4 regions of the Paenibacillus sp. FSL P4-0127 genome follow, and region 4 is predicted to be linked to each of the others. Evidence: riboswitches for the same ligand, from Rfam matches in the RefSeq annotation. Region 4 holds a riboswitch; each other region holds the start of a gene.
What was found. Region 4 has a riboswitch for cyclic di-AMP ahead of NYE74_RS18660 (phytanoyl-CoA dioxygenase family protein). Riboswitches for the same ligand answer to the same signal wherever they lie in the genome.
Positions count from the first base shown of each region.

Region 1: another riboswitch for cyclic di-AMP. It lies ahead of NYE74_RS20070 (3D domain-containing protein); the one in region 4 lies ahead of NYE74_RS18660 (phytanoyl-CoA dioxygenase family protein).
Region 2: another riboswitch for cyclic di-AMP. It lies ahead of NYE74_RS10290 (TrkH family potassium uptake protein); the one in region 4 lies ahead of NYE74_RS18660 (phytanoyl-CoA dioxygenase family protein).
Region 3: another riboswitch for cyclic di-AMP. It lies ahead of NYE74_RS10345 (hypothetical protein); the one in region 4 lies ahead of NYE74_RS18660 (phytanoyl-CoA dioxygenase family protein).

Region 1 is NZ_JBBOWY010000001.1:4,435,058-4,443,102, reverse strand. Features, by position in the region: gene NYE74_RS20100 (alpha-glycosidase) at 1-561, opposite strand, end outside; gene NYE74_RS33355 (erythromycin resistance leader peptide) at 750-794, shown strand; gene erm (23S ribosomal RNA methyltransferase Erm) at 1,052-1,897, shown strand; gene NYE74_RS20090 (transporter substrate-binding domain-containing protein) at 2,071-2,925, shown strand; gene NYE74_RS20085 (amino acid ABC transporter permease) at 3,024-3,686, shown strand; gene NYE74_RS20080 (amino acid ABC transporter ATP-binding protein) at 3,673-4,395, shown strand; gene NYE74_RS20075 (transposase) at 4,979-5,893, shown strand; cyclic di-AMP (ydaO/yuaA leader) riboswitch at 6,367-6,542, shown strand; gene NYE74_RS20070 (3D domain-containing protein) at 6,548-7,243, shown strand; gene NYE74_RS20065 (polysaccharide deacetylase family protein) at 7,323-8,045, opposite strand, start outside.
Region 2 is NZ_JBBOWY010000001.1:2,302,830-2,310,874, reverse strand. Features, by position in the region: gene NYE74_RS10305 (S-layer homology domain-containing protein) at 1-1,679, shown strand, start outside; gene NYE74_RS10300 (cation:proton antiporter) at 1,748-2,995, opposite strand; gene NYE74_RS10295 (potassium channel family protein) at 3,057-3,719, opposite strand; gene NYE74_RS10290 (TrkH family potassium uptake protein) at 3,743-5,086, opposite strand; cyclic di-AMP (ydaO/yuaA leader) riboswitch at 5,153-5,322, opposite strand; gene NYE74_RS10285 (CPBP family intramembrane glutamic endopeptidase) at 5,606-7,363, shown strand; gene uvrC (excinuclease ABC subunit UvrC) at 7,864-8,045, opposite strand, start outside.
Region 3 is NZ_JBBOWY010000001.1:2,324,853-2,332,897, forward strand. Features, by position in the region: gene NYE74_RS10340 (ATP-binding protein) at 1-1,075, opposite strand, end outside; cyclic di-AMP (ydaO/yuaA leader) riboswitch at 1,520-1,685, shown strand; gene NYE74_RS10345 (hypothetical protein) at 1,793-2,197, shown strand; gene kdpF (K(+)-transporting ATPase subunit F) at 2,324-2,401, shown strand; gene kdpA (potassium-transporting ATPase subunit KdpA) at 2,478-4,157, shown strand; gene kdpB (potassium-transporting ATPase subunit KdpB) at 4,182-6,215, shown strand; gene kdpC (potassium-transporting ATPase subunit KdpC) at 6,263-6,877, shown strand; gene NYE74_RS10365 (histidine kinase) at 6,944-8,045, shown strand, end outside.
Region 4 is NZ_JBBOWY010000001.1:4,134,697-4,142,741, forward strand. Features, by position in the region: gene NYE74_RS18635 (amino acid ABC transporter permease) at 1-184, shown strand, start outside; gene NYE74_RS18640 (amino acid ABC transporter ATP-binding protein) at 214-981, shown strand; gene NYE74_RS18645 (transporter substrate-binding domain-containing protein) at 978-1,859, shown strand; gene NYE74_RS18650 (acyl-CoA synthetase) at 2,038-3,597, shown strand; gene NYE74_RS18655 (hypothetical protein) at 4,396-4,662, shown strand; cyclic di-AMP (ydaO/yuaA leader) riboswitch at 4,740-4,882, shown strand; gene NYE74_RS18660 (phytanoyl-CoA dioxygenase family protein) at 5,024-5,914, shown strand; gene NYE74_RS18665 (hypothetical protein) at 6,033-6,203, shown strand; gene NYE74_RS18670 (spore coat protein) at 6,248-6,733, opposite strand; gene NYE74_RS18675 (spore coat protein) at 6,910-7,473, shown strand; partial or broken gene NYE74_RS18680 (AraC family ligand binding domain-containing protein) at 7,599-8,045, shown strand, end outside.

The DNA.
Region 1 (8,045 bases), 300 kb from region 4:
AGCCGTGATGCCGAGGTCGACCAGATCGTCGAGATGGTCAAGGACGCCCTGCAGATCGCCGCCGAAGTAATTTTCCCGGGTCGGCTTTCCGCCCCAGGCCTCAACGGGTTTCGGATCGTTGGACGGATCCCCGTTGGCGAACCGCTCCGGCATAATTTGATAAAAGACCGCCTGTTTGGCCCATTCCGGGACTTTAAACACCTCGATCTCGTGGATATACGGGAATTCGAACAACTCGCCGGGAGGGGTCGGCTCCTCCGTTTGAATCCCCGAATCCTGCATGTATACCGTTTCGGCTCCGGCTACCAGTTTAAAGGCGTACGACAGTCGCTTGAATCTTGGCCGGACCGACACCTCCCAATAGTCGAACATCCGGTCATGCGCCGCTTTTTCCATCGCCAGCTCCTGATAGGTGCCTTTCCAGTCGTATTTGTCGCCCGTCAGGGCGAAAACCCGCTCCACATCATCCCGTTTCGTGCGGATGCGAAGATGAATCGTTGCCGGGTCGTAGGCGTAGGCCCACTTGTCCCGGGGGACATGATAAAGCGCTTCAAGCAGCACGGGGCGACGCCTCCTTTTTCTCATCGAGTATTGGTTTCATGGTCCCATTATTCCCAAACTTTCCGCGGAGCATGAACCGGGGGTGACAGGTTAGCCGGTCGAGAAGGGCCGGTATACTTGACTTTTATTTAATGGCCTTATATAATCTGCATTGTAATTTTAAAAACTTTAAGGAGGATTATTAAAAAGTGACACAATCGATAAGACTTCGTTTCCCAACTTTGAACCGTTAATTTAATACGTTCAAAGGCTCCGTTTGTGTATACGGAGTAAACGGGATAAGTCTGTCCTTTTTTAATAATCCTCATTTGCGCATAGAAATATGTAATTATGCAGAAAGGCAGCTCACTTTGCCTTTCTTTTTTATTTTTATTTGGCGACAGCTTTCTTCAGCTAACCCTCTAATTCGAATTAGGATGGGTCTTCTTCCCTTTACTCTGATCACAGGCGGATTGCCTGTGATTTTTTTATTGCGAAAGGTGGAGATCATATGACCAAAAGAAAGCATAAGTACAGTGGAAGAAAGCTAAGCCGCGGGGAGCCTCCCAATTTTTCCGGACAGCATTTAATGCACAATAAAAAGTTGCTTTATGAAATTGTGGATCGGGCAAAGGTCGGAGGTGAAGACACGGTTTTAGAGCTGGGAGCCGGAAAGGGCGCTTTGACGACGGTGCTGAATCAACAAGCCAAAAAGGTATTGGCGGTAGAATATGATGCCCGATTTGTCGAGATCCTCAAGGAGAAAACGGCAAATCAGCCCAATACCATCGTGATTCATCAAGATATTATGAAAATCCGTTTGCCAAAAGAAAAGTTTATTGTTGTCTCCAATATTCCGTATTCGATCACAACGCCCATTATGAAGCTGCTGCTGAACAATCCTGCAAGCGGTTTGCAAAGGGGCATCATCATCATGGAAAAGGGAGCGGCCAGGCGCTTCACCGCAAAATTCATGAAAAATTCTTATGTTCTAGTTTGGAAAATGTGGTTTGATATTCGTTTTGTCAAAGCAATATCGAGAGATGATTTCTCTCCGCCGCCAAGTGTGGACTCGGCCATGGTAATGATCACTCGAAAACGGGCACCTGTATTACCGCAAAAAGGCTACAGCGTTTTTCTCGGGCTTGCCGAATATGCGCTCAAGCAACCGGAATCCCCGATTGAGTTTGCTTTTCGCGGAATTTTCACACCGCCGCAAATGAAGCTATTGCGGAGAAAGCTGAACATCGAAAATGAAAAACCTGTCGGTACGCTCAATGAAGAGCAATGGGGGATTGTTTATCAAACCATGGTTCAATATGTACCGTACCATAAATGGCCGAGAGTAAAGCGGTGATAATTGACCAAAGTATTATAATTGGAGGGGCGCTGGCAGAGCGGAGGCCGGATATGTGTGAAAATCTGATGAATGGCACGAAAATCCTTTGCATATATATACAAACTGATTTATAATTAGCCCAGTAATGATCACGTTATTAATTTGTGAAGAAAAGGACAGGAGAGAGACGAATGAAAAAATGGGGCATATTACTAACAGCTGTCTTGATGCTGACTTTCGTGTTGGCGGCCTGCGGACAGGAAAAAAATAACGGCGCGGGTCAGGCCGGCAACAAGGCCGGTCAAACGACGCAAAACGGTGCACAAGCGGCCGAACCCGACACGAACGAAACGGACAAAACATTAACGATTGGCATGAGCGCGGATTTCCCGCCGTACGAGTTCCATATTAAAAACGAGCAGGGCGAGGATGAAATCGTCGGCTTCGATGTCGAGATCGCCAAAGAAATCGCCAAAGACATGGGCGCGAAGCTGGAGATTAAGGATTTGAAGTTCGACTCCCTGCTTAACGAGCTGGCGAGCGGCCGGGTAGATTTGGTTATCTCGGGTTTAAGTCCGACGCCGGAGCGCGCTAAGCAAATCGATATGTCGAAAATTTACTATAAAGCCGAACAGGCGGTAGTCACCCGCGAGGCGGATAAAGACAAATTCGCCACCATGGAATCGCTGGAGGGCGCTAAGATCGGCGTGCAGCAGGGTTCTATCCAGGAAGAAATGGCTAAGAAAATTCCGAACGCCAAACTGACTTCGCTGGCCAAAATCAGCGATATCGTCATGCAGCTTAATACCAACCGCGTCGATGCGGCGATACTGGAAGGCCCTGTAGCGAAATCGTTCGTCAAGAACGTCAAAGGGATTGTCATTACCGACGCTACACCGGAAAACGAAGACGAAGGTTACGTGATCGGCGTGAAGAAAGGCAACAAGGAGCTGTTGGATCAGGTGAATTCCACGCTGGACCGCTTGATTGCCGACGGCAGCATCGATAAGTTCGTCACCGAAGCGAGTGAACTGGCTGAGAAATAATGGCGGATTGCAACCTGCAGAAAATAGCGAAGCCCATTTCGCTATTTTCTGTTTTTTTGCGTAAGGGTTTGAGGTAAACGAGGAGGAATGAAGGCTTTATGAATTTGATTTCGATGTTTATGGAATACCGAAGTTATTTTCTCGCCGGTGTGCAGTATACGCTGCTGCTGGCGGCGATCAGCGTGGTCTGCGGCTTTTTCCTGGGGCTGATCATCGCACTCTTGCGCATGTCTCCTTGGGGGATCGTGCGTTTTCTCGGCCATGCCTGGGTGGAATTCTTGCGCGGCACGCCGATGATGGTGCAGCTGCTGATCATTCACTATGGGTTTGCGTTTATGTTCGACATCAACTTTTCGCCGATCCAGTCCGGGGCGATTACACTGTCGATCAACAGTTCGGCTTATTTGGCGGAAATATTCCGCGCCGGCATCCAAGGCGTGGACCGCGGGCAAGGGGAGGCCGCACGATCGCTTGGGATGACCAAGGGAATGGCGATGCGGCATATCATCATCCCCCAAGCGATCAAATCGGTGCTTCCCGCGATCGGCAACGAATTCATCACGATCATCAAAGAATCGTCCATTGTATCGATCATCGGGACGGCCGAGCTGATTTTCCAGGCGCAATCGGTCGTGACCATTACGTACGACGGCATGACGCCGTACCTGATCATCGCGATCATGTACTTTATTTTGACATTTACGCTGTCCCGTATTTTGGGCGTGTTCGAAAGGAAGTTGAAGACCAGTGATCACCGTTAAAGGTTTGCATAAAAAATTCGGCCAATTGCACATTTTGAAGGGGATCGACCTGGAGATTTCCAAAGGCGAAGTCGTCGTCGTCATCGGCCCCAGCGGCTCGGGGAAAAGTACGTTTCTGCGCTGTCTGAACCTGCTCGAGGTTCCGACGGAAGGCGAAATCCGGTTTGAAGGCGAATCGATTACCGGGAAGGGCCACAACATCAACAAAACCCGGGAGAAAATGGGCATGGTGTTTCAACATTTCAACCTGTTCCCGCACAAAACGGTGATCGACAACATTACGTTGGCTCCGGTTCGCGTGAAAAAAATGGAGAAAAGCTCAGCGGAGAAGATCGCCGTTGAACTGCTGCGGACGGTCGGACTGGAGGATAAGCGGAACGCGTATCCTGCCCAACTATCCGGCGGACAGAAGCAGCGGATCGCGATCGCCCGCGCGCTGGCGATGGAGCCGCACGTCATGCTGTTTGACGAGCCTACTTCGGCGCTTGACCCGGAAATGGTCGGCGAGGTGCTGGACGTGATGAAGAGCCTGGCGGAACGGGGGATGACGATGGTCATCGTCACCCATGAAATGGGCTTTGCCCGCGAGGTCGGCGACCGCATCCTGTTCATGGATCAGGGCGTGATTCTCGAGCAGGGGACGCCGCAGCAGGTGTTTGGCGCGCCGCAGCACCAGCGCACGAAGGATTTTTTAAGCAAAGTGCTGTAGTGCCTTTAAGCTAGTATCCTCATATGTTTTTATTTCACTTCACCATATTTTTTCTTCTGATATCAAGTGAACTCCTCTTAATTTAGCAGAATCCTGCTTTCGAGGAGTTCACTTTTAATTCGTAAACTCGACCTCGTTTTCTCTATTCAAGGCGTCTATATATGAAATGCTGTTACCTCAGCTCAAGACCAGTCGAAAGATCAATGCTGAAGGCCACTTCAGAAGTTTTTTAGCTCAAAAATCGAGATCGGTGCTTGAAGAAATAAATGATGACTTTGGCTCTATTGATTCCAGGATGACGGACTGAGGTGGCTGTCTATAGCGTTTGTGTCTTGGTGTTCCTGCCTTGGTGTTCCTGCCTGCTGCCTGCCTTTGCACGATTATCCCCTTCTTTCAGGAGCAGGGAGCAGGGGGTGGGGGTTAGAGCAAGGGTTCCAAAAAAGAGAGAACAAAAAAACAAAAAAAGGGGGAAAAAATGAGGCGGTTCAGGTGAGATTTTTGGCTTGATAAGAGAACGCGTGTTTGGTATAATGAAATAAATGGAATTTATGTTCGTGTATTCTTGATTCGGGGGCGAGCGAATATGGAAGTCAATACGGAAACGGAACTTCAACCATTCAGCAGCCGTTTTAACAGCGAGCAGGACTGCATGGAGGCGCTGATCGCGATGAAGTGGCCAAGCGGCTTCGTCTGCCCGCGCTGCGCTTACACCCGGTGCAGCCGTCTGTCTTCCCGGCATATCCCTTTGTTCGAGTGCGGAAAGTGCAAGCATCAAACATCTCCTTTGGTCGGCACGATTTTTGAAGGAACGCATCTGCCCTTGCTCAAGTGGTTCGAGGCCCTGGATTTATTCCTGCTCCCGGGCGGCATCTCGGCGCTGCGGCTGAGCAAGGTGATCCGGGTCACCTACAAAACCGCCTGGTCGATGCTGCACAAAATACGTCATGCCGTGGGGGAGTTCGATGCCCGGGAGCTGCTCTCCGGAGACGTGAAGGTGAACAGCGATCAGTATGGGCGTAATCCGTCCCGGTGTCAGCTTTCGCATCCGTACGCCTCGGCGGTCGTAGCGGGATGCACGGTCACGGAGTCGGGCGAGCCGGAGCAGGTCAAAATCCGCCTGGTGCCGCATAAGCGGGGAGGCGAAAAGAGGGCAAACCGTCGCGATCTAACCGTGTTTATTGGCGGGCATGTGGATGTCCGTACATCGGCGGTGCAGTTGTTCTCTCAGGCCTTTCGGCTATATGCGCCCTTGCGGAGAGTGGTGAGAGAGGCGTGGGAATCGCTGAAGGGTACGTATGGAGCCTTGGGACTGAAGCATCTGCAGGCGTACCTGAACGAATACACCATACGCCGCCGGCTGCGCCTGTCCGGAGGACTGCCCGGAGCGGAAGAAACGCTGCGGCAGAAGTTGCTGCGCATGTGTGTGGCAATTCCGGCGATTCCTTACCGCCGGCTGATCGCACGCCAACCGAATCAGTCCCTTGCGGCTGCAGCCTGATAGAAATGATTGAACGCTACGGACATTGCACAAACGGATTCAGACTGCAGCAAGATCACGGTTTTTTCTTTTTTTCCGTTGTCTTGCCCCATTCTCCCGTCAGGTCTGCTTCACTTCACTTCTCCTAAACCTTCTTTTCCCGAACCTGGCTAATGATCTATGAACAGATTTATTGATCTCGAACATATCTGCTTTTCCCAAGCATATCTGCTTCTCCCGAACAACACATCTTCTTCTCTGCTTCCTGATCAAACGGGATAATCGTGCAAAGCCGTCCGGACAGCGGATGTTAATCTGCCGACCACCCCACCGGCCTTCCCTTTCCTCAAGATTGGCTAGAAGCTTGTTTGTACGTTACAACATGATGAGTTGTTACTTTTTTTACATGATTCCATAAATAAATAATAGCGGCAGAATGCGGGTTTGCGCGTTTTGGATACTATTTCCTGTCCAATTGGTTACAAAATTGTGATATATTCAGATAGCCAAAACCTGCCTCGGCAGGTGCGGGGGATGATTCAGCGAATAACGGAACGTTAAACGAAACGTGACCGGTTTTCTTGGGGTGAAGCGCTCGCATTGGGCGCCGGGGATAATCCTTTTTCCCGAATCCGACAACTAACTCCGCAGGCGTATAAAAGGAGGAAGAACAGCATGAAAAATCTCTTATTCTCGAAGATTGCAAAAACAACGTTGGTAGCCGCAAGTTTGGCGGCGGTTTTACAGACGGTACCTGTGCACGCGGATGCGGTACATACGACGGAAGAAGGAGATACCTTCTATCTGTTGGCCAAAAAGTACGGAGTCGGCTTGGAGCAATTGATGAACGCCAATCAGGGGATTGATCCCGGCAATATATACGAGGGGCTGAAGTTGATGATTCCGGAAATGGAGGCTCCCGAAGCGAAAGCAGCGGCGCCGGAATCGAACCAGGCTCCCGCGGCAAAGACGATGAAAGCCGACGCGGTGTCGGGGCCGACCGTATTGCCGTCGGACAAAGTCGTCGAAGCCTGGGGCAAAACGTTTAATTATTCCCATACGATTCAGGTGAAAGCATCGGCATACTCGGCGGCCGCCGACGAAAACGGAAAATGGGGCGCGGTCGATTATTTCGGAAACCCGTTAAAGCTGGGCACGATCGCCGTCGACCCGGACGTGATTCCGATGGGAACGAAGGTACTGGTCACCGGATATAATCATGATGGCTTGCCGAAGCAGGCGTTTGTGGCCACGGCCAGCGATCAGGGGGGCGCGATCAAAGGCAACCGCATCGACATCTTCATTCCCGGCAGCGTCAAATCCGTCGAATCGTTCGGGTTTCAGGATGTCACCCTGTACGTGTTGAAGTAAATTCGTTTGCTTATATGTAGATCCAGTAAAGAAAGTGCGAGCGCTAGACCATTGGGTCTGATGCTCGCGCTTTTCTTTTTTATCTATACTTCGCCGTATTTAGCAATTCGGCCAAATCGACAAACTGGTAACCTTTGTCCCGCAGCGTTTGGATAATGTCCGGCAAAGCTTGGATCGTACCGTTTAAATTGGATCCTACTCCGCCGCCGGCATGAAAAAGAACGATCGAACCGGGCTCTATGGCGCCGAGCACGTTGTTTTCGACCTTGGATTTGTTCAGCCCTTTCCAATCCAGCGAATCCACGTTCCAGTTGACGATGGTGTAGCCGTTTTGCTTTGCCCATTTAATTTGCGGCTCCCGGATTTCGCCGTAAGGAGGACGGATCAGCTTGGGCCGGTACCCGGCGGTTTGCTGAATGATTTTTTCCGTACGCAAAATTTCCGTTTGAAATTGCTTGAGCGACCGTTTTCCGAAATTCGGGTGGCCAAAGGAGTGATTGCCGATCAGGTGGCCTTCCCGGCGTATCCGTTTTACCAGGGCAGGGAATTTTTTGGCCCGGTTGCCGACAATAAAAAAGGTCGCCTTCACACCTTCCTTCTGTAAAATGTTTAAAATTTGCGGTGTAAATCTCGGATCCGGCCCGTCGTCAAACGTCAGCGCCACTTGCTTGACCTCAGGTCCGCGAAATTTGAACGTTTCGGAATATTTGCGCCGAAGCTCGCTTAAATCGGCCGGCTTCGGTTTGGCGTCCGCCCGGGCGGCTTGAGCTTTTGCTTCCTTGTCGCCGGGCTGCAGCGCAGC
Region 2 (8,045 bases), 1.8 Mb from region 4:
ATCAATTCATTGTGCGTGTAAATCAGTCAGAGCTGCGGATCACCCGAGTTGAAATTGCCGGCAGCCAGGTTATTTTGACTTTGGCTTCATCGCTGGCGGAGAACGATAATGTTACCGTTTCTTTTGTCGATGGTGCGGATTCAATTGAGGACTTGGACGGCATTTATGGGAGCTATTACATTGATTATGTTGTAAAAGGCAAGGCTAGCACAGGATCAGAGCCGCCAGCTGCACAAGGCATGCCGTCCTTTGTAACGGCGATTTCCAGCTCTAACTTCGGACTTGGCGGTTATCTGCTAAATCTAAGTACGGCTAAGTCATCAAGCAGTGTATCGGTTGGCGGGCAAAATATCTCAAGATATACAATCGGCGCAGCACAACTGCAAGAAGCCATTAAATTCTTGATCTCCATAAATACGAATAAAAGCAAACGCGAACCGTTAATTTTTGAGGTGCCGGCGACGGAGAAAGCCGCTGAGGTGGCTATCCCGCTTGGCGCACTGTATGAAGGTTACAATCGCGGTAAGCTTGTTTCATTTTCAATTAAATACAATGAAACGATGTATGAGCTGCCGGTCGAGGAGATTCCGTTTGCGCAAATTGCCAAGTCCTTGAATAACGGGACACTAAGTGTAGATTCTTTAAATACGCTGTACTTGATTATTCAACTGGAATTTGTTTCGCCTGACCAGATTTCCATACCGATGACTATAAATGGGGTTTACGTGAACCAGGCAAGCAATCCTATACGCATTAGAATCATTGTGGTTTCTGAATCAGATGCGTCTAATCTTAACGCGGCTGCCCATTTGTTTAATATTTCTCATGCAGGGAAGCTTTATTTGCGCATTACCGGCAGTAAGGTAACATCTGCAAATGCAACGTTAGTGAAATACGACACAGTCAACAAGACGATCATTCCAATTCCGTCTAAAATTTCCGCAAGCAACGGGACGCTGGTATTTAGCGGAAATCCTGGCGGCAATCCAGCGAATAGCGGAGCCGGGGCATCCGGTTCGGGATCTGCCTCCGGACAAGCGGGGTCAGGATCGTCCAATGCGGGGGCGGAATCAGCAGCTTCAGGCGGCCTGATCGTTGGCCCAGCTTCAGGTACTGCTAATTATGGGGACACCGGGAAGCATTGGGCAAAAGCGGATATTGATGAGCTGACCTCGAAATTTGTAGTCAGTCCACGTAAAAGCGATTCTAACGCATTTGAGCCTGACCGGAATATTACGCGTGCAGAGTTCGCGGAGTACATCGCCAAAGCGCTGGGACTAGGCACAGATATAAAGGAAGCGCAGGTTTATCCGGACGTGAAGCTCGATACGCGCGGGGGCTACATAGGCGCTGCCAGCAAGGCCGGGATCATTACAGGATACCCTGACGGGAAATTCAGACCGGATCAGTATATTACCCGTGAGGAAATGGCTTTGATGATGGTGCGTGCCCTGAATTATGGCAAATATGAGCCTACCTTAAACGGCACACCGGCACAGGCTTTGACGAAGTTTAAGGATGCCTCCAAGATTCGTTATCAAGAAGCTGTAGCCAAAACAGTAAAGGCCGGCGTTATCCAGGGGGTGACGACAAATACCTTCCAGCCTCAGGGGAACGCAACACGCTCTCAAGCGACGGTAATGATCAAGCGGGTGTTGGATAAGCTGAATTTGGAATAGCTGAATCTGACGAGCTAATTTAGAGCCTTCAAGTTAGACTATTGAAAACTAAAACCGCCACCCAAGCCTTACGGCTTTCCGGTGGCGGTTTCTTTGACTTCCAAACCGAGTTTTTTGGCGACCCAGCCGGTGGTGCTCGCTTGAATGATGATCGTCAGCACAATCGCCATAAAAGCCAGCCCGGTAATCACGTTGGAATGAGCGATTCCCATCCCCGCAATCATGCCGGACAAGGCGGCCGGGATCACCCCGGTTTCGCGCACCCAGCACATGAACAGCAGCTCGCGCCACGTCCACTTCACCTTGCGGTCGGGCCAGGCGCACAGCAGCACCGACAGCGGGCGGGCCACAAACATCAAGATCAGCACCGCCGCCAGGCTTGGCCAGAAAAATTGCCCGAGCGTGGCAAAATTCACTTGGCTGCCCAGCAGCACAAAGATCAGCATGCGCAGCATAACCGTCATATTTTCAGCGAAAGAGCTCATTTCCACATGATTGTCTTTCAGGGACAAACCGAACGTTTCGGCATTTCCCCAGATCACCCCGGCGACAAACGTAGCCATAAACCCGCTGACATGCAGCAAATCGGCGATCAAGTATGAGGATAACGCGCAGACCGTCATGACGATTGTGGAATAGTCGCGAAAATAGCCGTGGCGGGCATGTCCCGCCAAATAAGTCAGTATGCCCGAGATAATCAGTCCGGCAAGAATTCCGCCGAGCGCGGTTTGGACAAACTCCCAGGACATGGCGCCAACGTCCAGCGCCCCGCCGCCGGCCACCGCGGCCAGCAGCGAAAACGTCAAGATCGAGCCGGTAGCGTCGTTAAACGCCGATTCGCTCTCCACCGTCTCGCGGACCCGCTCCTTGATTTTTACCTGCTTGAATACCGGAATGATCGAAGCCGGATCGGTGGAGGCGATGACCGCCGCGGCCAAAAAAGCAAAAATCCAATCAACGCCGAACAAGTAATGAACACCCACGCCCATGACGATCGTCGAAATCACCACGCCCGGTACGCTGAGCAGCGATAACGTAATCCATACGTTGCGAAGCCCGCTCAGCCGCAAATTCCGCCCGCCGTCAAACAAAATCAGCGCCGACCCGACCGTTAATATCAATTGATTGATCAGCGATCCGCTTTGTTCATGAATCAGCCCAAGCCCCGGACCGAGCAGCATCCCGACGGCGATGAACACCGCCACATCCGGCAGCCTTAGCCATGCCGCCAGTTTGCCCGATACTACGCCAACGCTGATAACGAATAAAATTAAGATCAGAAAATGATGTATCGCTTCGGTTACAGCCGATTCCATTCCGCCACATCCCAACCATCCAAAGTGAACCAACTCTTTTTTCTTAATAACCCGATAATAATTACTCGTTAATGACTTCCTCGAACTCTTCGATATTTCTCTTCGATCCGATGATGACCATAATGTCCCCTTCTTGCAGCTGATCCATGGCGGTAGGCGCCACCAGGATGCTTCCGTCGCGATGAATGGCCACGATGCTGCAGCCGAAACGGGCGCGCGGGTTAATGTCGCCCAGGTTTTTCCGGTCAAGGCAAGCGGGAACGTTCATTTCCACGATGCTGTATTCCTTGGACAATTCGATGTAATCCAGCAGATTTGGAGTCACGAGCTGATGCGCCACGCGGACGCCCATATCCCGTTCCGGAAAAATAACCCGGTCCACGCCAAGCTTTTGCAGCGCGCGGCCGTGCAAGACGGAGAGCGCCTTGGCGACCACGGTTTTGATCCCCAAGTCCTTGAGCAAAATCGCCGCCAAAATACTCATCTGAATATCGTTACCGATCGCGACGATCCCGCAGTCGAAGTTGCGGACGCCCAGCGATTTCAGCACTTCCTCGTCCGTGGCGTCCGCCACGACGGCATGCGTCAGCTGGTCGCTCAATTCGTTTACCACCTCTTCGTCCCGGTCGATCCCGAGCACCTCATACCCGAGGTCCATCAACTCCAGAGCCAGGCTGGAGCCGAACCGGCCCAGTCCGATGACTACAAACTGCTGCATTTTCATGTTTAATCTCAAGTCCCCTTATCTTATCCTATAATCATTTTGCCTTCCGGATGGCGGTACAATTCCTTGCCTTTCTTCGGTCCAAGCGCATAAGCTAGCGTAAGCGGCCCGAGTCTTCCGGCGAACATCGTAAAGCTGATGAGGATTTTGCCGATTACCGTTAGTTTCCCGGTAAGCCCCATCGTAAGCCCGACGGTGCCGAACGCGGAGGTCGTCTCGAACAGAATGCTCAGGAAGCTGGCGTCCTCGGTCGTGGACAGCACCATGGCGACGGCCACCACAAGAAATAAAGCGAGCATCGTGATGGTGACCGCTTTGAAAATACGTTCCTGGGCCATCCGGTAGCGGAACAGGACGAGGTCCGACTGTCCGCGGATCATGGAGATGACCGCGCCGACGAGAATGGTGAAGGTCGTCGTTTTGATCCCGCCGCCGGTCGAGCTGGGCGAAGCCCCGATAAACATCAGGATGATCATAAAAAATTGCGAAGCCTGCCGCAGCTCGCCGATATCGACCGTGTTGGCCCCGGCCGTCCGCGGCGTCACCGACTGGAACAGCGCGGCCCAAAATTTCCCGCCCCAGCCGAGCGGGGCTAGCGTCCGCGGATTGGTGAATTCGAATATAAATATGACCAGGGCCCCGACCACGATCAGCGCCGACGTCATCGACAGCACCACCTTGGAATGCAGCGACAGCTTGCGGCGGCGCCGGAAATCAATGATGTCCGACAGCACGATAAACCCGATGCCCCCGGACACGATGAGAAACATCGCCACGAAGTTGACGAGCGGATCGGCCACGTACAACGTCAAGCTCCGGTATTCGCCAAACAGGTCAAACCCGGCGTTGTTGAACATGGATACCGCGTGAAAAACGCCGAAGTACAGCGCCCGGCCCAGCGGCATGTCAAACGCCCAGCGAATCGCGAACAGCAGCGCCGCGCAGGATTCAATGACCAGCGAATACAGCAGCACCTTGCGGATCAGCCGGACGATCCCCTCCATCGTGTTCTGGTTCATCGCCTCCTGCAGGATCAGCCGGTCCTTCAGCGAGATTTTCCGTTTCAACACGAGCGAAAACAAGGTGGCCATGGTCATGAACCCAAGTCCGCCGACCTGAATCAGCAGCATGATTACGATTTGGCCAAACGTGGAAAAATAGGTCCCGGTGTCGACGACGACCAGTCCCGTTACGCATGTCGCCGAAGTCGCCGTAAACAGCGCGTCGACGAACGGCAGCGTCTCCCCGGCCGCACTGGAAATCGGCAGCATCAGCAGCAGCGATCCCAGCAAAATGATGAGCGCAAAACCCAACACCAAAATTTGCGGCGGGGAAAAGCTGATTTTTTTGAAAGACAATTCATTCACCCCATTGTTGTCGTGAAAAAAGAACAAAAGAAAAAAGCACTGGAAATCCAATGCCTTTCGGTGTTTGGTTCCTGTTGCAGGAGGCCTACGAGGTTAGCTGACGGATTCGGGCATGCACAGTTGCCCTAATCGCCCGACCAAGGCAGCCATACCGGCTGCCGCCACAATCGCGCGAAATTCACCCCAAAAAAATCGGTTCCCCCGTTTTCGAAATCGAAATTAGGCCTTAATATTTTTTCAATTGTTTTCATTCCGTTTTCGTCAAATGGATTATAATCCTTATTGGCTTCCACTACAAAGGTTCATTTTGATTAAAAACAGTGAAAAAGGGCTGGAAACGGCAAATCCCCGATCTTCTTGCCGTCCAATCTGAGCCATGCTAGGGTATAACGGGATTATTGCATCTTTTCATCATTTTTGCCTTCAACTGGCGTTGGAAATTCCACTATGTTATCTTTACTGTGATGTACTTCGCGCAAAATCATACTTGAGAACAAAAAATTTTAAAGGAGTTTTGTAATGTTTTCACCTATGAAACCGTCCAGCCGCAGGCTGAAGACAAAAACGCTTTGGCTGATGGCCCTGATCGGGTTGGTCATTTTCTTCATCGTCCAGATTTTTCCGACAACCGCTTCCGACACGCTGCAGATGGAACAGTCGGATGACGTCATCGCCAAATCGCAGGCCAGAACGAAAGCTATCGAATTTGCAAAGTCGGTGCTGAACATCGAGTTGGCCGGTCATCCCGAAAAAGCGCTCGTTACCTATGAATCGCGCTCCGATCTGTACGGTTATTTAACGAAGGCGGATTTGCTCGCCCCTTTCCTGAAGACGTATGACAAGCAATTTCCGTACGACGTATTTCGCGTCCGTTTCAACGAACCAAACGATGTGTTTAGCGCTTTGACCGTCGACGTTCACATGACCACCGGCAAAGTGGTCGGGTTCGAGGAAATCGTTTCCTCGAGCAATGCGAAAAAGCAGATGATGCTGGACTACGGTACCGAAACGCCAGACTCGCTGCGCACCTGGGAGGGCGATTTGACGCTGGAGGAGAAGGAGCGGCTGGCCGCGCCTTATCTGGCCGCGTTCGGCTTTGACCCAGCCCGCCTTGAGCGCGTGTCGGGCGAGGGCGATGTCGGTCTGCTCTATCACATCAAGGGGGATGAGCTCGGGGAGTCGCAAGCGACGATCGATATCCGCTACGAATACGGCGCCGTATCGTCATTCGAAAGCTACTTCTCCGTTCCTGAGTCGCATGCCGATTACGTCGCCGGGCAGACGCGGCTGGCCAACTGGCTTACCTTTGCCGGATACGCCCTGTTCACATTTGTGCTCGGCATCCTGGCCATCGTATACAGCGCGCTGACGCGGGCGCATACCACTTTTAAACGCGGGATTTTTCTGGCCGGCGCCTACTTCGTCTTGTCCGTCATCGGGACGGTCAACATGCTGCCTGTGTTTGAAAAGGACGGGCTCGATCCGATCGTGCTGACGGTAGGGTTCGTGATTCAAGGACTCGTCACCCTGATTCTTGCCGCCTCGGTATATTTCTCGCTCGTCGGCGGGGACGGACTGTGGCGGAAAAACGGCATCAATCTGTGGGCGCGGTCCAGGGAGGAAGGTTACGGCCGCCATGTGCTGACCGCGGTGGCCGACGGTTATGCGTGGGCTTTAATTTTGCTCGGGGTGCAGTCGGTTGTCTTCTTCATTCTGGAAAGAACGATTCATACCTGGTCGACGACCGATGCGACACAATCGCCGTACAACATGGTCTACCCGCTCCTGTTCCCGCTGCTCGCCTGGGTGGCCGGGATCGGCGAGGAAGCCGTTTACCGGCTGTTCGGCATTCCGATGCTGAAAAAGCTGTTCCGCAGCACGTTCATCGCCAGTCTTTTGACGACCTTGATCTGGGCTTTCGGCCATACGCTGTATCCGATCTATCCGGTCATTTCACGGCCGATCGAGTTGACCTTTATCGGACTGCTGTTCAGCTTCATTTTCCTGCGCTACGGCTTTCCGACCGTCGTTTTCTCGCACGTGATCTTTGACAGCATCCTTATGGCGCTGAGCCTGATGTTTATGGGCGGAGCGGTGAACATCGCCGCCGGTCTGGTCTACATCGCCCTGCCGGCGATCGTCGCTTACGTCATCTATCTGTTCAACCCGCCGGGCAAGGAGCGGCAGGGTCCGCCGCAGGGTCCACCGCCACTGCATCCGCTGCAGCCGCAGCAGCCGGAGCCCCCGCAATCTCCGCAGCTGCTGCAGCAGCCTTAGGCGGCTGTGAAGAGGGTTGACCCTGCAGAACGCAAAAAACCGTCGAAGCAATTTTTGCTTCGACGGTTTTTTGGTTTAAGGAGCAGAGAGGAGTGAGCGTTGCATTTGTTTCCGCAAAATAGCGGCAATTGGCACTAGCGCTGCATTTAAATCTGTGGAAAGTTACCTTTTCTGGGCAAACCAATATTCTAACGGTTGCCACAAGCGCTATTTGTTCCAATCCCGTTGATTTCAAATTGTAACGGTTGCCATGGAGCTTATTTCGCTGAAAACCGGTAATTTCTGCTTGGATTCAGGCAAATAACGGCGCTCATAACCGTTAGAATTTAGAAAAGGTCTTTTTTCGGCAAATAGCCGCTGCTGCAACCGTTAGATTTCGGATAGCTTTTACGGGAAAGCTTGAGCAAAAGTTAATGCAACGCCGCCAGTGACTTTGGATCCCTATCACGCTCCCGCTCCTTGCGATCATGGTAAGCCATGGCTCCAAAACTGGCCGTAGTTTACAATTCTTCCGGCACGTCCTCGTCCCGCAGGGCGTCGATAATTTGGCGGGCGAGCTTGTCGCCGATCGAAAGCGGCCGGAAGTCTTCGACTGAAGCCTCTTTGATTTTTTTCAGCGAGCCGAAATGCTTCAGCAGCGCCTTGCGCCGTTTCTCCCCGATGCCGGGGATCGCGTCGAGCC
Region 3 (8,045 bases), 1.8 Mb from region 4:
CATCGCACCAATTTTTTCTAAGACGCAGCATGCCGCTTTCCAATTGCACCATGCTGAGCAGGTTTTTGACCAACCGATTCATACGGAGGGCACCGTCCCGAATGGTAAGCAGCAATTCCATGCGATCCTCCGAAGAAAAAAGAGAATTGCCTTCAATAAGGCTGGTCGCCGAGCCGATAATGGCCGCTAACGGAGTACGCAACTCATGAGAAACAGAATCTAGAATCGCGGTGCGAAGCCGTTCCGATTCGGCCGTCAAATGAGCGATTTTGGCTTCCTCCGCCAGCTTCATGCGGGCGATGGCGGTGGCCGCCAGACCGCCCAGTGCGTCCAGCATCCGCTGTTGCTCGGTGGTGAGCCCGCTTTTCCGATCCTGCAGATTGAGCGCCAATACCCCATGCACGCGGTCCTCGGTTCTGAGCGGCAGGTAATGGGCTGGAGAGTCTCTTAAGGTACGGGTTCCATTTCCGACAGCTTCGCCATGATCAAACGCCAGCTTCGCCATCACTTTTTCCGTTTCGCCCTGTCCCCAATCGCTATGAACCGAAGAGCAGTGGGCTAGCACTAAATTATTCCGTTGATCCGGCAAAAAAATCGCAATTTCCGTACCGATGGTTTGCGAAACTTGCCGGGAAACATTATTGAGCAGGGAGTGAATGTCCGCGATATCGCTCATTTGCCGGCTGAGCACGTAGAGCGCGGCGGTATGCTCCTCCCTCTGCTTGGCGTATAGCAACTGCCGTTTCAGCTTTACCGCCAGGCTGGCCGTTAACGCGGCTACCGCCAAAAAAACGCCGAACGAGATCAGATAGCGCAAGTCCGCGATCGTAAAACTCAGAATTGGAGAAACGAAAAAGAAATCAAAGGCCAGGACCCCCATCATTGCTGCATAAAGAGCAGGGCGCAGGCCCCAGACGACGGAACTCCAAAGCACGGGCAGCAGATAGAGAAGTGCTATATTGACCGAATCAAACGCTAGTCCGAACGGGTGCATGGCGGCGGTCATGATTGCGATGAGCAAAGTGATGCTTGCATAAGGCTTCCATAGCATCCACATCGATTTCAACTTATCCATTAAACCACTCCTGTCCGTCTATGCTCCCGTTACTACTATAGTTCAGGGTAATGTAAAAAAGGAATAAAATAAACCGTTTATAGGCGTAAAAATTCCGTAAAAATCCACGAAATGCCATATAATCACGAGTATTTGCGAGGAAAATGAAGCTCTAATATTTTGAGAGCGCTAACTTCATCTTAAAGTTTCTTTTTTTTACGGATATGCCGGCTGCGTCGTTTTACAACCATTTAGCTAAGGAGTAAGATACGATCCATGAATTGAATGGCCATTCGATTCTAAATGGATATGCCGATCGACGAAACCAACGTGCCGAAGCTTGTGTGAGAGCAGAACGATCGGAACGGTTGGAGCGGAATCATCGGTCATGACTCATTCGGCGAAGACGAGGGCGACTCTCACCGCCTGAATCGTCAGCTAACTGTAATATTTATTGAATGATGATTTCATTAAACGCTGAATCCTTGAAAGACACAAGGAACGGGGGAACCAACGGAAGCCGTTAGCCGGCTTCATGGGGTGAATCACCCGGCACTTTCAAATGCCGGGTGTAGGGCGACTCTCACGCCCGAATCCGTCAGCTAACCTCGTAAGCGTGTGGAGAGGCAACATTTTGTCGCGGGCCGGTCAGGATGACTGCAAGAAGCCGCGGAAAAGGTTCCTCTTTTCCAAGGCTTCTTTTTTGTTGCCTTCTTTCTTGATCCGGGGGAGGAGTGTATGGAGAAGAGTCGTATTTTAGTGGCCGCTTCAAATAAAGCGGGGAGAAACTTCGTTCAATTGCTGCTGTACCGAAAAGTCCCGGTAGCTGCCCTAACCAATAACAAAAGGGAAGAAAAGTTGCTGAAGGAACTCGGAGTGGATGAGATTTTACGTGTAAATACCACCCGTAATAAAGTGAGCGGGGTACCTGCATTTCCGATCGGGCGCGTGTTTATTTTTGAGACCAGCTTGCCGCTGAGTTGCCAGTATTTGCAATTCATTGCCCGATGGCCCTGCAAAGCGGTAACTGTCGTGACGACCGCGTGGTACCCCGATGTGATTTATAAAACACTCGGTGCTTCCTACGTGGTACACACAAAAAACGGGGAAGTTGGGTTTCTGCTCAGCCGCCTGACTGATTAACCATTGGAGGAGTGTCGTGATGCTGGATATTTGGATGGTGCTAACGTTGACCGTTGCCTTAGCGCTTATAGTTGGATTTGTCGTTTGGTGCGGTAAAACGGTGGAGGATACGGGAGGCGAACGCGAATGACTATCGTGTTGATTTTTACGTGTGGATTGCTGGTCTATCTAATCTATGCGTTGCTTCATCCGGAAAAGTTTTAACGAGTTTTGTTTATAGTGCGAGTTCAAAAAGGAAAGATGGCTTTTTGAACAACCTCTAATAGTGGGAGGAACAGTCATGGATATACTGCAAATCGTAATTGTGATCGGTATTTTGATGCTGATCGCCAAACCGCTCGGTAATTATTTGTACCACGTTTTCTCTAACGAGCCCAATCGCACGGATAAAATATTCTGTTGGGCCGAGAAACCCATTTATGCGGTCATCGGGCTGAAGCATCGCGCAGGCATGAGCTGGAAGCGGTACGCGATCAGCTTCATCGCAACCAACTTCGTGCTCGCCGCGGTAAGTTACTTGCTGCTGCGGGTGCAGAGCGGCTTGCCGTTGAACCCGAACGGTATCGGCAATATGGAGCCGACGCTGGTGATGAACACGGTGATCAGCTTTATTACGAACACAAATCTGCAGCATTACAGCGGCGAGACGGGGCTTTCGTACTTCTCGCAAATGGCTGTGATCATGATGATGATGTTTACGTCGGCGGCTACGGGTCTTTCGGTCGCGGTCGCGTTTGTCCGGGGCGTTACGAGCAAGGGAAAAAGCTTGGGCAACTTCTTTGAGGATTTCGTCAAGGCGCATACGCGGATTTTCTTTCCGCTGGCGTTGATCGTCACGCTCGTGCTGGTCGCGCTGCAGGTGCCGCAGACGCTTGGGTCTACGCTCTCGGTAACGACCTTGCAAGGGGCGACGCAGCAGATTGCGATCGGGCCTGTCGCTTCGCTGGAGTCGATCAAGCATCTGGGCACCAACGGCGGCGGCTTTTTCGGCGCCAACTCGGCGCATCCGTTTGAGAATCCGAGCCCGCTGACCAATGTGATCGAGATCCTGTCGATGTGGTCATTGTCCGCGGCGCTGCCCTTCATGTACGGCAGATTTGCGAAGAGCCGCAAGCAGGGTTGGGTCATTTTTTCGGCGATGATGGTTTTGTTCCTGGTGTTCCTGACCGTTGTCTATACCGCGGAAAAGAGCGGCAACCCGGTGATAAACGCGCTGGGCATCGACGCTTCGCAGGGCAGCATGGAGGGGAAAGAGGTACGCTTCGGCATCGCGCAATCCGCGCTGTTCACTGCCGTGACGACGGCGGCGACGACCGGCACGGTCAACAATATGCACGATACGCTGACCCCGCTTGGGGGGCTGGTGCCGCTGGCGGAGATGATGCTGAACGTCGTATTCGGCGGAAAAGGCGTCGGGCTGGTCAATATGCTGATGTACGCGATACTCGCCGTATTCATCTGCGGACTGATGGTCGGCCGTACGCCGGAGTTCCTTGGCCGCAAGATCGAGCCGCGCGAGATGAAGCTGATCGCGATTGCGATTCTGGCGCACCCGTTCATAATCCTGGCGCCGGCGGCGATCGCCTTCCTGACCGATCTCGGCAAGGGAGCGATTTCGAATCCCGGCTTCCACGGCATCACGCAGGTGCTGTACGAATATACATCGGCGGCCGCCAACAACGGCTCCGGCTTCGAGGGGCTGGCGGACAATACGCCGTTTTGGAACATAACGACCGGCCTGGTGATGTTTTTCGGGCGGTATATATCGATGATTGCGATGCTCGCCGTCGCCGGATCGTTGACGCGCAAGCAATGGGTGCCGGAGACGATCGGCACGTTCCGTACGGACAATGCGCTGTTCAGCTTCCTGCTGATCGGCACCGTCATTTTGATCGGGGCGCTGACTTTTCTGCCGGTGATTGCCCTAGGGCCAGTCGCTGAGCATCTGACGATTCGTTAAGTAAGAATATGAGGTGAAGCTGCCATGAACGATAAACGTAAAAAAAGCATGTTCTCCGGTCCGCTTGTCGCACAAGCTTTGAAGGCCAGCGTCATCAAGCTGAATCCGGCCGTTATGATGAAAAATCCGGTGATGTTTGTCGTCGAGGCCGGCACGGTCATCGTACTGCTGATGACGGTGTTTCCCGGTTACTTCGACGCGAAGGACCGCACCGGCTTTAATCTCGCCGTGTTCGTGATCTTGTTGTTTACGGTACTGTTCGCCAATTTCGCCGAAGCCTTGGCGGAGGGCAGGGGCAAGGCGCAAGCCGATACGTTGAAGCGGACGAAGAAAGAGATTACCGCGAACAAAGTGGTTGGCAATGGCGTTAAAACGGTGCCTTCGACGGAGCTGCGCAAGGGGGATATCGTCGTCGTTTTCCAAGGGGAGATGATTCCCGGCGACGGCGAAGTGATCGAAGGGCTCGCCTCCGTCGACGAGTCGGCGATTACCGGCGAATCGGCGCCGGTGATCAAGGAAGCGGGCGGCGATTTCAATTCCGTCACCGGCGGAACGCGCGTCATTAGCGACCGGATTAAGGTGAGAATTACCAGCGATCCCGGCGAGACGTTCATCGACCGGATGATTGCGCTTGTCGAAGGCGCGAAACGGCAGAAGACGCCGAATGAAATCGCCCTAAATACGCTGTTGATCAGCCTGACGCTTATTTTTCTGATCGTCGTCGTGACGCTTGGGCCGATCGCTTCTTATGCGGGTATTCATTTGGAGATTCCGGTACTGATCGCCTTGCTTGTTTGTTTGATCCCGACGACGATCGGGGGCCTGCTGTCGGCCATCGGCATTGCCGGCATGGACCGGGTGACGCAGTTCAATGTGCTGGCGTTGTCCGGCAAAGCGGTTGAGGCTGCGGGCGATATCAACACGATGATTCTCGACAAAACCGGAACGATTACCTTCGGGAACCGGATGGCCAGCGAAATCATACCGGTTGGAGGCGCGGGCATCGATGAGGCGGCTGCCTGGGCGGCGGTATCTTCCGTGCAGGACGAAACCCCGGAAGGCCGCTCGGTGCTGGAATGGATGAAGAAAAACGGGAAGTCCTATGACGCCTCGCTTGGCGAGGGGGGCGGCTTTGTTGAATTCAAGGCGGAAACGCGGATGAGCGGCGTCGATCTGAAGGACGGACGCCAAGTGCGCAAAGGGGCGGTTGACGCCATTCGCAAATGGGTGGCTTCCCAAGGCGGATTGATTCCGGAGGAGTTGGAGAGACAGGCCCATCGCATCGCCTCGGAGGGCGGGACCCCACTAGCCGTGGCGGTCGACAAACAGGTGTTCGGCGTCATTTATTTGAAGGACACGGTGAAGCCCGGCATGCGGGAACGGTTCGATCAGCTGCGCGCGATGGGCATCAAGACGATCATGTGCACCGGCGACAATCCGCTGACGGCAGCGACCATCGCCCGGGAGGCGGGCGTCGACGATTTTATCGCCGAGAGCAAGCCGGAGGATAAAATCGCCGTGATCCGCCGCGAGCAGGCCGAAGGCAAGCTGGTCGCAATGACCGGCGACGGCACGAACGATGCGCCGGCATTGGCGCAAGCGGATGTCGGGCTGGCGATGAACAGCGGCACAACCGCGGCTAAGGAAGCGGCCAATATGGTCGATCTCGATTCCGACCCGTCGAAGATTATCGAGGTGGTGGCGATCGGCAAGCAGCTGCTCATGACGCGCGGCGCTTTAACCACGTTCAGCATCGCCAACGACATCGCCAAATATTTTGCGATCATTCCGGCCATGTTCATGCTGGCCATTCCGGAAATGGCCGCCTTGAACATCATGAAGCTTGGCTCGCCGCTTTCGGCGGTGTTATCGGCTTTAATCTTTAACGCCGTTATCATCCCGCTGCTGGTTCCGCTGGCGATGAAGGGCGTCGCCTACCGGCCGATGAGCGCCTCGCGCCTGCTTAGCCGCAACTTGCTCGTATACGGCTGCGGCGGTGTTATTGCCCCGTTCATCGGCATCAAGTTGATTGATTTGCTCGTTCATTTGTGGATTTAAGATGGCTTTTTGAACAATATCTTTAATGAAGAAAGAAGGAACCGGCTATGAATAATATTGCGCAAGAGGGGCGGGACGAGCGCTCCGGGGGAGCGGTTTTCTGGATTGCCCTGCGCGCCAGTCTGTTGTTCATCATCCTTTGCGGTATCGTATATCCGCTTGTCAGCACAGGCCTCGCGCAACTGCTGTTCCCTGATCAGGCGAACGGCAGTTTATTAAAAGATAAGGACGGCAACGTGGTCGGCTCCGAATTGATCGGGCAGCCGTTCACCGACCCAAGTTATTTCCAGGGACGTGTATCGAGCATCGATTACAAGGCGGAGGCGTCCGGTTCAAACAACTACGCGCCTTCCAATCCGGATATGCTTGCGCGGACGCAAGCGTCAATCGAGCAATGGCGCCGGGACAACCCGGATGTACCGATCGATCAATTGCCGATTGCCCTTGTCACCAACTCGGGTTCGGGACTTGATCCGCACATTACACCGCAATCGGCGCTGGTACAGGTGCCGCGGATCAGCAAGCTAACCGGGATTTCTACGGCTGAGCTGGAAACGCTGGTGGGCCAATATACGGAGAATCGCGATCTTGGGGTATTCGGCGATAGACGGGTCAACGTGCTCAAACTAAACTTGGCTTTGAAAGAGATGCTGAAGAAATAACGATACGACAGAGGATTAATTGATGGTGGAGCGGTCGTTGATTCCAGCTCGGGAGGTGGCCAATGAGTGAGCGGGTTTAGGCGAAAATCGCCGGAAGAAATTTTACGATCGATTTCGCAGCTGCGGAAGGGACGGCTCAAAATCATAATCGGTCCGGTTAGCGGTTCGGGCAAAACGTATCATATGCTGAACGAAGGCAAGCTGTTAAAGCAGCAGGGGCTCGATGTGGTTATTTGCGCGATATCGACCATGCAGCGATCGGAAACCGTGCAACAGACGATGGAGCTGGAGCGTGTGCCGAGCATCCACTGGCGGAAGGATGGCAAGGAGTTCAAGGACTTGCCGCTTGAAGCGATCCTGGCCCGCAATCCGGAAGTGCTGCTGGTTGACGGCCTCGCTCATCGCAATCGCAAGGAAGCGAAGTTTAAGACGCGCCTGGAAGACATTCGCTACTTGATGGAGCGCGGGATCAGCATTATTACGACGATTAACGTATATGAGCTGGATGGAGTGGACGAGATTGTTTATAAGCGGACGGGAATTCGGGCGGAAGAAACGGTGCCTGCGGATACGCTGGAACTGGCTGATGAAGTGCGGCTTATCGATGTTTCGCCGGAGACGATGTTGAAGCGGATTGACGAGGGGGTGCTTGGCGATCAAACGCTTCCGGCGCTGGCCCGGCGCGGCAATCTCGGCATCTTGCGGGAAATTTCGCTGCGGCTGATGGCGGAAGGGGTTAACGATTCGCTTGAGAAGCATCGCCAGGAGCTCGGGTTGGTCGGTCCGTCGGGGGCGGCGGAGCGGATCCTTGTTTCGGCGCAATACCACTGGAACGGATCGCTTTATGTGCGCAGAGGGCAGCAAATCGCCAAACGCTTGAATGGCGACTTGCTTGTAGTTACGTTTGTCTTGTCCGGACGGAAATTATCGAAGGATCAGCAAATGTTCAAGCGTTCGATCCGGAAGCTGGCGGAGAAGATAAACGCCGGATGCAAAGAACTTCCCCTGCCGCATCTGCGCAAGCTTCCGTCCATGCTCGTACGCTATGCCATTCAAAATAATGTCACGCGAATTGTGATGGGGCATTCCCAGAAAAGCCGCCGGCAGGAGCGCTGGCAAGGTTCCATCGCAGGCAGGGTGCTGAGAAAGATGCGGAATGTGGACGTGT
Region 4 (8,045 bases):
TTCGCTGACCGTGCTGGTCGGAGTTACGGAAATGATCAAATCGGGGCAGCAAATCATCGAACGGAATTACAAATACGGCCTGGCGGCGATCATCATTTACGGCGCGCTGTTTGCCTTGTATTTTCTGATTTGTTATCCGCTGTCCGTCTATTCGCGGCGGCTGGAGAAGAAGTGGGCGGAGTAGTTCAACTTAACGGAAAGGCGGGACAGGACATGGGCGAAAGCTTATTAAGCCTGGAGGGCGTCGTGAAAATTTTCGACAAACATCCGGTTCTGAACGGGATCGACCTGGAAGTGGCGCAAGGCGAAGTCGTCGTTATTCTCGGACCTAGCGGCTGCGGCAAAAGCACCCTCCTGCGATGTTTGAACGGTCTTGAACCGGTGCAGGGCGGGAGCATTCGCTTTCAGGGCGAGGACCTTACTGCGGGCAAGGCGATCTGGCAGCAGGTCCGGCAAAAGATCGGCATGGTGTTTCAGAGCTATCATCTGTTTCCCCATATGACGGTACTGGAAAATATTTTGCTGGGACCGCTGAAGGTACAAAAACGCTCAAGAGCCGAAGCGGCGGCGGAAGCGCTGCAGTTGCTGGAAAGGGTAGGCCTGGCGGACAAAAAGGACGCCTATCCGCGCCAGCTCTCCGGCGGACAGCAGCAGCGGATTGCGATTGTGCGCGCGCTGATCATGCACCCGCAGGTCATGTTGTTTGACGAGGTTACGGCCGCGCTGGATCCCGAAATGGTCAAAGAGGTGCTGGAGGTGATGCTGGATTTGGCGAAACGGGGGATGACCATGCTGATCGTCACGCACGAAATGGGTTTTGCCCGCGCCGTGGCGGACCGGATCGTGTTTATGGATCAGGGGGAAATCCGCGAAACCGCAAAGCCGGATGAATTTTTTGCGGGACCGCGAAGCGAACGGGCCAGGCAGTTTTTGGGGCAGTTTTTTGCCATCGAAACCGGAAAAGGGAGTGGAAACCTATGAAAAACTCATGGAAACGGGCATTATCTGTATTATCTTTATTGCTGCTTGCGGGGATGCTGACCGCTTGCGGCGGCGATTCCTCCGGCGCGGCCGGCGGCTCGGCGGGAGCCAAGGAGGCTTCCGGCGGCGGCATTCAGGCCATTAAAGACCGCGGCAAACTGATCGTCGGCGTATTTTCCGACAAGCCGCCTTTCGGGTTTACGGACGAACTAGGAAATTTCATCGGTTTTGACAACGATTTGGCCAAACGGTTCGCCAAGGATTTGCTCGGCGACGAAACGAAAATTGAATTCGTCACGGTCGAGCCGGCCAGCCGGATTCCTTACTTGCAAAGCGGCAAGGTGGACCTGATCGTCGCCAATATGACGGTCACGGACGAACGGGCCGAGCAGGTAGACTTCACCAACCCGACGATGAAAGTGGCGACCCAGGTGCTCGTCGCAGACAACAGCGGAATTCAAACGCTGGACGACCTGAAGGGGAAGAAAATCATCGTAACCAAGGGAACGACCGCCGATATTTTTCTGACGGAAAACCGCCCGGATATCGAACTGGTCAAATACGATAAAAACACCGAGTCTTTGCAGGCGCTGAAAGACGGACGCGGCGACGGCTACGCTCAGGACAATTTCATCTTAATCGGCTGGGCCAAGGATAACCCGGGGTTTCATCTGATCGAAGAAAAGCTGGAAAAAGAAGCGCCGATCGCTCCGGCTGTCCAAAAAGGCAACACGGAGCTGAGGGATTGGGTCAATACCGAGCTGGAAAATCTGGGGAAGGAGCAGTTCCTGCTCCAACTGTATAACAAATACGTCAAAGACGAGCTGGGGCCCGATACCGATCCCAATGAGGTCATCACGGAGGGCGGCAAGCTTTAGTCCGGTTAAACCTGCAAACCTTTTTGCAGGTTTTTTCACGTCCAGTCTTAGAACCTGGTACTATTATGTGGTATAATGAGTTGATCGAAATAACTGGCAACTTCAGTTTAAAAGGGGATAGATCAACTTGAACTATGAGCAGTGGCTGGCGCCGGAATTTTACAATATAACATCGGAGATGGAGAACCACGACCCGGGGAAAACGGCTTTAAAATGGTTAAGCGAGCAAGGCGATTATGAGGAAATTTCATACGGAGACCTGCTGGCCGGGGCGAACCGGCTTGCCGGAGGATTGTCCGGGCTCGGATTAAACAAAGGGGACCGCGTGCTGGTGATGATGCCGCGGCATATTAATGCTTACGTAATTTATGTGGCCTGCTTGAAGCTGGGGCTGACGATCATTCCTTCGTCCGAGATGCTGCGGGCCAAGGACTTGGCTTACCGGCTTCGGCACTCCGGGGCGCGGGCGGTCATCGCCTGGCACAATGCGACCGGGGAGGCGGACAACATTGATGAGGAGCTGCCGTCATGGGCATTTCGCATCGCGGTTGCCGGAAGCAACGAAACCGTCCCCGCTCCAGCCGGGTGGGTTATGCTCGATTCATTGATGGACGGGCAGCCGGACACCTTTGAGGCGGTGCGGACTCACCGCGACGATATGGCCATTTTGGCTTATACGTCCGGAACGACCGGCAATCCGAAGGGCGTCGTGCACAGCCATGGGTGGGGTTACGCGCATCTCAGGATCACCTCGGCCTGGCTGGACATTCGAAGCGCCGATACAGTGTGGGCCACAGCCGCGCCGGGCTGGCAAAAATGGATTTGGACCCCGTTCCTGTCGGTGCTGGGGAATGGGGCGACCGGTTTCGTATATCAGGGGACGTTCCAACCGCATCGCTACCTGCAGCTATTGGAGAATTACGGCATTCAGGTCATGTGCTGCACGCCGACCGAATATCGGATCATGTCGAAAACGGACGGGCTAGGCGGTTATAACCTATCCGGCCTGCGCAGCGCCGTTTCCGCCGGGGAGCCGCTAAACGATGAAGTGATCCGGAAATTTCAAGAGGAATTGAACATCACCATTCGCGACGGATACGGGCAAACCGAAAGCACGCTGCTGATCGGCAATCTGAAGGATACTCCGCTTAAGCAGGGATCGATGGGCAAAGCGGTTTCCCCGGGCGTGGCGGAGGTGGTCGACGAGCGGGGAACTCCGCTTCCGGCGGGACAAGTCGGGGATATTGCCGTTCATGTTAGCATGCCGGCTTTGTTTAAAAACTATTACCTGGAGCCGGAGCGGAAGCAACAAAACGTGCGCGGTGAGTATTTTATTACCGGGGACCGGGCGCGAATGGACGAAGAAGGCTATTTCTGGTTCGAGGGGCGCGGCGACGATATCATCATCAGTTCCGGATATACGATCGGGCCGTTTGAAGTCGAAGAAGCGCTGATGAAGCATCCTGCCGTCAAGGAATGCGCCGCCGTGGCAAGTCCCGACGAAATTCGCGGGCATATCGTCAAAGCTTTTGTTGTGCTGAAAGAAGGGGCGGCGGGTTCGCCGCAACTGGTCAAGCAGCTTCAGGCTCATGTCAAAGCGGTGACGGCCCCGTATAAATATCCGCGGAAGATCGAATTTGTCGCTGAACTGCCAAAAACGAATACGGGCAAAATCCGCAGAGTAGAGCTGCGGGAGCGGGAGGAGCGCGCAGCCTTGAAGGTGAAAAGCTCCATTTAAAAAAGAGGACTCCGAACTAGGGCAAGAAGGCCTTGATGTAATTGGGGAAAATCACCGACGACTTCATGAATTCGTTACATGGTAAGAAGGACGGCTCGATGAGATCAAATGCAAAAGCCCCATTTGAATTTCTGCAAATTTCTGCTTTTGGGCGGTTGAAGTGCAAAAATACATCTCATTTGCAGCTATAGGATAAAAAGGTAGCTTATCATAAGAAATGAACTGCATATTTGCAGTTGAACCGCCTGTTTCGGGGATTTTCGACGAAAATCGCATGCCCTTTTGCATTTCGTGCCGCTAGCGTTGCATTTAAGTCTGGCAAGATACATTTTCTGAGCACACCAATGCTCTAACGGTTGCCACAAGCGCTATTTGTTCCAATACCATTGATTTCAAATTGTAACGGTTGCCATGGTGCTTATTTCGCTGAAATCCGGTAATTTTTGCCTTAGATTCAGGCAAATAACGGCGCTCGCAACCGTTAGAATTTAGATAAGGTCTTTTTTCGGCAAATAGCCGCTGCTACAACCGTTTAGATTTCGGATAGCTTTCACGGGAAAGCTTGAGCAAAAGTTAATTCAACGCCAGTGATTTCGTGCCGATTTCCCCTCTTCCTTTTTCCAGCTCCGGGTTCCATCGCTGTTAAATCCATGCTCTATCTGCTTTAAAGTTGGTTTCCGCTGCGGCCTAAGCGGCAGGAGTGTGGGATTGGCAAAAGTTCGAACGCATATTGTCCGGGCCTTTTCCTCAAATTAGTAAGGACCTGCATCTTATCATCTTTTTGGAGGAGGCTAAAACATGGCAAATCCTTATTCCAGCATGCAATCGCAAAACCCGATCTCATCCGCCCAGCAGTCCGTCAAAAAAGCGCACCGGGCCGTAACGCAAGCACAGTCCCATCCGAGCGAAGAAACGGTGGAAAATGCCTATAACGCCATTCACAAAGCGGAGAACGCCATTTCCCAGGCGGATGGGCGCATGAACCCGGAACCGCTGGAACGCGCCAAGGAAGATTTGCAGGAGGATCAGGCCGATTTGGCTGAAGCGGAAAGCCGGCTGCGGTAACGAATGCGGCAGCGAGTATATGGCGAAATCGAAAATGTTACAGAACATGGGTTGACATGAACGCGAATTGCCTTTACTATAGACTCACGCTTAGTTTCCGGCTTAAGGAGCCGGGAAACGGGGGAACCATTTTTTTGGGGCGAATCATTCAGCAATGATTGTAGGGTACCATCTTACCCGAGCCCGTCAGCTAACCTCGTCAGCAGTGGATGGGTCTATATTGCGACATTAAGAGATTTTATTAGGCCCTTTTATAAGGGCCTTTGTCCGTTTTAAGGACCCTGCTGGGTAAGCTTTGTCTTCTCCAAGCGGCGGTCCTTTTTGGTTTGGACAAATATTTCTTATGAGGGGATGAGGAGGAATGAATCAATTGGAAACGTCCGTAATTTTTGATCCAAAGACGGATGCTTACCCTTCCCGGGTTTATGCTGAGCCGAGATGGCTTCCGCGGCAGGATCCCATCGTATATGGCGAGTGGAACGCGGAAAGCGGAATCAGCAAAGAGCATTCGGATTTTTACGCCAAAAACGGTTATCTGTTCCTGGAGAACTTTTTTGGCGGAGCGGAATTAAAGGGCTATCAGGAGAAGGCGCAGCGCTTGCGGGAAGCATCCCGGAACCTTTCATCCGATGAAATTATCCGCCAGCCCGGCGGGGAAGAAGTGCATTCGATCTTTGCGATTCATCGGACCCACCCGGTTTTTCAGGAGTTGTCCCGGCATCCGAGACTGCTCGCGATCGTCGAGCATGTTTTGGGGGGACCAAGCTACATCCATCAGTCGCGGATCAATTACAAGCCGGCATTTACCGGCAAAGAGTTCTACTGGCATTCGGACTTTGAGACCTGGCATGTGGAGGACGGGATGCCCCGGATGCGGGCGCTCAGCTGCTTGATCGCACTGGAAGACAATTATCCGTTTAACGGACCGCTTATGGTCATGCCCGGTTCCCATCAAATCTTCGTGTCGTGCGTCGGCCAGGCGCCTGATGATTGCTCCAAGGAATTCATCGCGCCCGATCAGGCGAGCTTAACCGAGCTGGCGAAGCGCTGCGGCATTGAAACGCCGGTCGGCAAGGCAGGCTCCGTACTGCTGTTCGACTGCAATTTGATGCACGGCTCCAACAGCAACATTACGCCGTACCCGCGCAGCAATATTTTTATGGTCTATAACAGCGTAGCAAACAAACTGGCGGAGCCTTATTTCGGGAAGAAGCCGAGACCCGAATACATGGCGGCCCGCACGGAATTTTAAGAAAAAAAGCCGTCCCGGCAAAATGGCTTTGCGTTGGGACGGCTTTATACATAAAGAAGCGCAAAATATCGCATAGTAAATTCAAACCCCAACCTTCCGGGAAAGGAGTGACCTTTAGGTGAGCAATAAAATTGAAGCCGTACGCGCGGATCATCAAAATTTTGTCGATAAGACCGAAGACGAGGTTAAGGCCGTGCCGGCCACCACGAATGTGAATGAAGCGGTCGAAGCCATTACCGGGCATATCAATAAATACGATGAACCTGAAGAAAAGGAACAAAAGAAATGACGCACCGCCAGAAAAACCCCGGAATTCCGGGGTTTTTTCGCAAGCTACATGTTTAGCGCTTGATTGGCCATTTGCACGTCGTGGGCCAGCAGTTCTTCCAAATTGTACGCCGGATAGTAGCCGTGTCGGTGCATGAAGTTAAATATTTTGGTATGAAGGGCGATGGCGCCAAGCAATTGTTTTTGGAATGTTTCCTTTAATTGAGGAGTAGCCGTCTCCGTAATGGAGGCCGCGTAATTGCGTACGGAGGCTTTGGCGAAGCCAAGCAGGCTGGCCGCGTCAAATCCGGTCATATCGGGCGAAACGTTGCGGGCCATACCAGGCGCCAGCGGATAAAATTTAAGCAGTTCGCGGATATTGTGCTCCAAGGTTTTGATCGTTTCTGCATAAAGCGCTTTTAACTCCGGGTCCATCACCATCGGCAGTTTCTTTTTGAACGCCGCCAAATTGGCGGATTGAAAGGCGACTAGCTCATGCAGCTCCAGTGTTTCATGCCAGGCCAGATGCTCCTGTTTCCATTCGTTATTCACGATCTCACACTCCATAGTTAGAATTGATTCATTATATGCGCAGCGGAACCTTATGGGTATTTGTCCTTGTCTGGGACGATTTTACTCCGGCTTCCGGCAATAATAGAAAACGATGGGGCGCATTCTAAAAGTGATTTACCAAGCAACCGAAAAACAGCGAAGGAGGATACGTTCTCATGGAATTGGCCGCACACGAGGCACAGGATTTGAATGAACTAACGTTAAGCTGCGTTAACTCGATTACGAACATGGCGTGTTTCTTAAACCAAGCGCAGGACCCTGAACTGAAGGCGATCCTGCAAAAACATCTTCCGCTTCATTTTCAGGACTACAACATGAAGGTGGAGTATTTAAGCAAGGCGGAAGGGGCCAGCGGGAAACTGGCCATCCCGGATTTGCAGCCGGTCCTGCAATCCTTTACCGAGGCGTCTGCGTCGCCTGTTCCGGTCACGCCGAGAACCTCGATTCAGCAGTTCAACGACCGGGAAATCGCCACCGCTTATTTGCTGACTTTGAAACGGGCGGGCAGGGAGTACGCTTGGGCGGCCATGGAGATGAGCCATCCCGACATCCGCAGCTTCCTGGAGCATGCCTTCTGCATGTGCTCGCACCACGCTTATGACGTATGGCAATGGATGGTAAAAAAAGGCTATTATCCGTTAGAAGCGGCTCCGATGTCGACGATGAATACGCTCGGCGCTTTTTATCAGAAAGTGCAGGAGCCGGCGGCGGTTCATTAGCAACTCGGCGGAGCATAGCGAAAGAAAAAGAGCGGTTACCAAGGAAACCAATGACCTGGCGCACCCGCTCTTTTTTCATGGGATCGGCAATTGGAAACATTGTTTTTGTGGTACAATGTCAGCGGATGCGGGCGCATTCAATTCCACTGCCAAGTGCAAAGAAGGTGCTGTTATTGGCCGCGATTTTTCATTACAACCCGGACCGTCCGTTCCGCGATTCACCGGAGCTGTATTTATGCTATTGGGGCAAGGAAGCCTGCGCTCCCCAGCATTCGTTCGGCCCGGGCGTACGGGACGTTTATAAGATCCACTTTGTCCATGAGGGAAAGGGGAGCGTTCGCGTGGAGGACGGCGAGACGCTGACGCTGACGGCGGGCCAGGCGTTTATCGCTTATCCTGAGCGGGTCGTCTTTTACCAGGCAGACGCCGCAAGGCCCTGGGTTTATTCCTGGATCGCCTTTTGCGGCGATCAGGCGGGAGAAATTCTGGCGCGAACCCGTGTGACCGCGGAGCAGCCGGTGTTCCCCATGGATACCCGTTTGATGCCGAAGCTGTACGAGCTTTTGAACGAG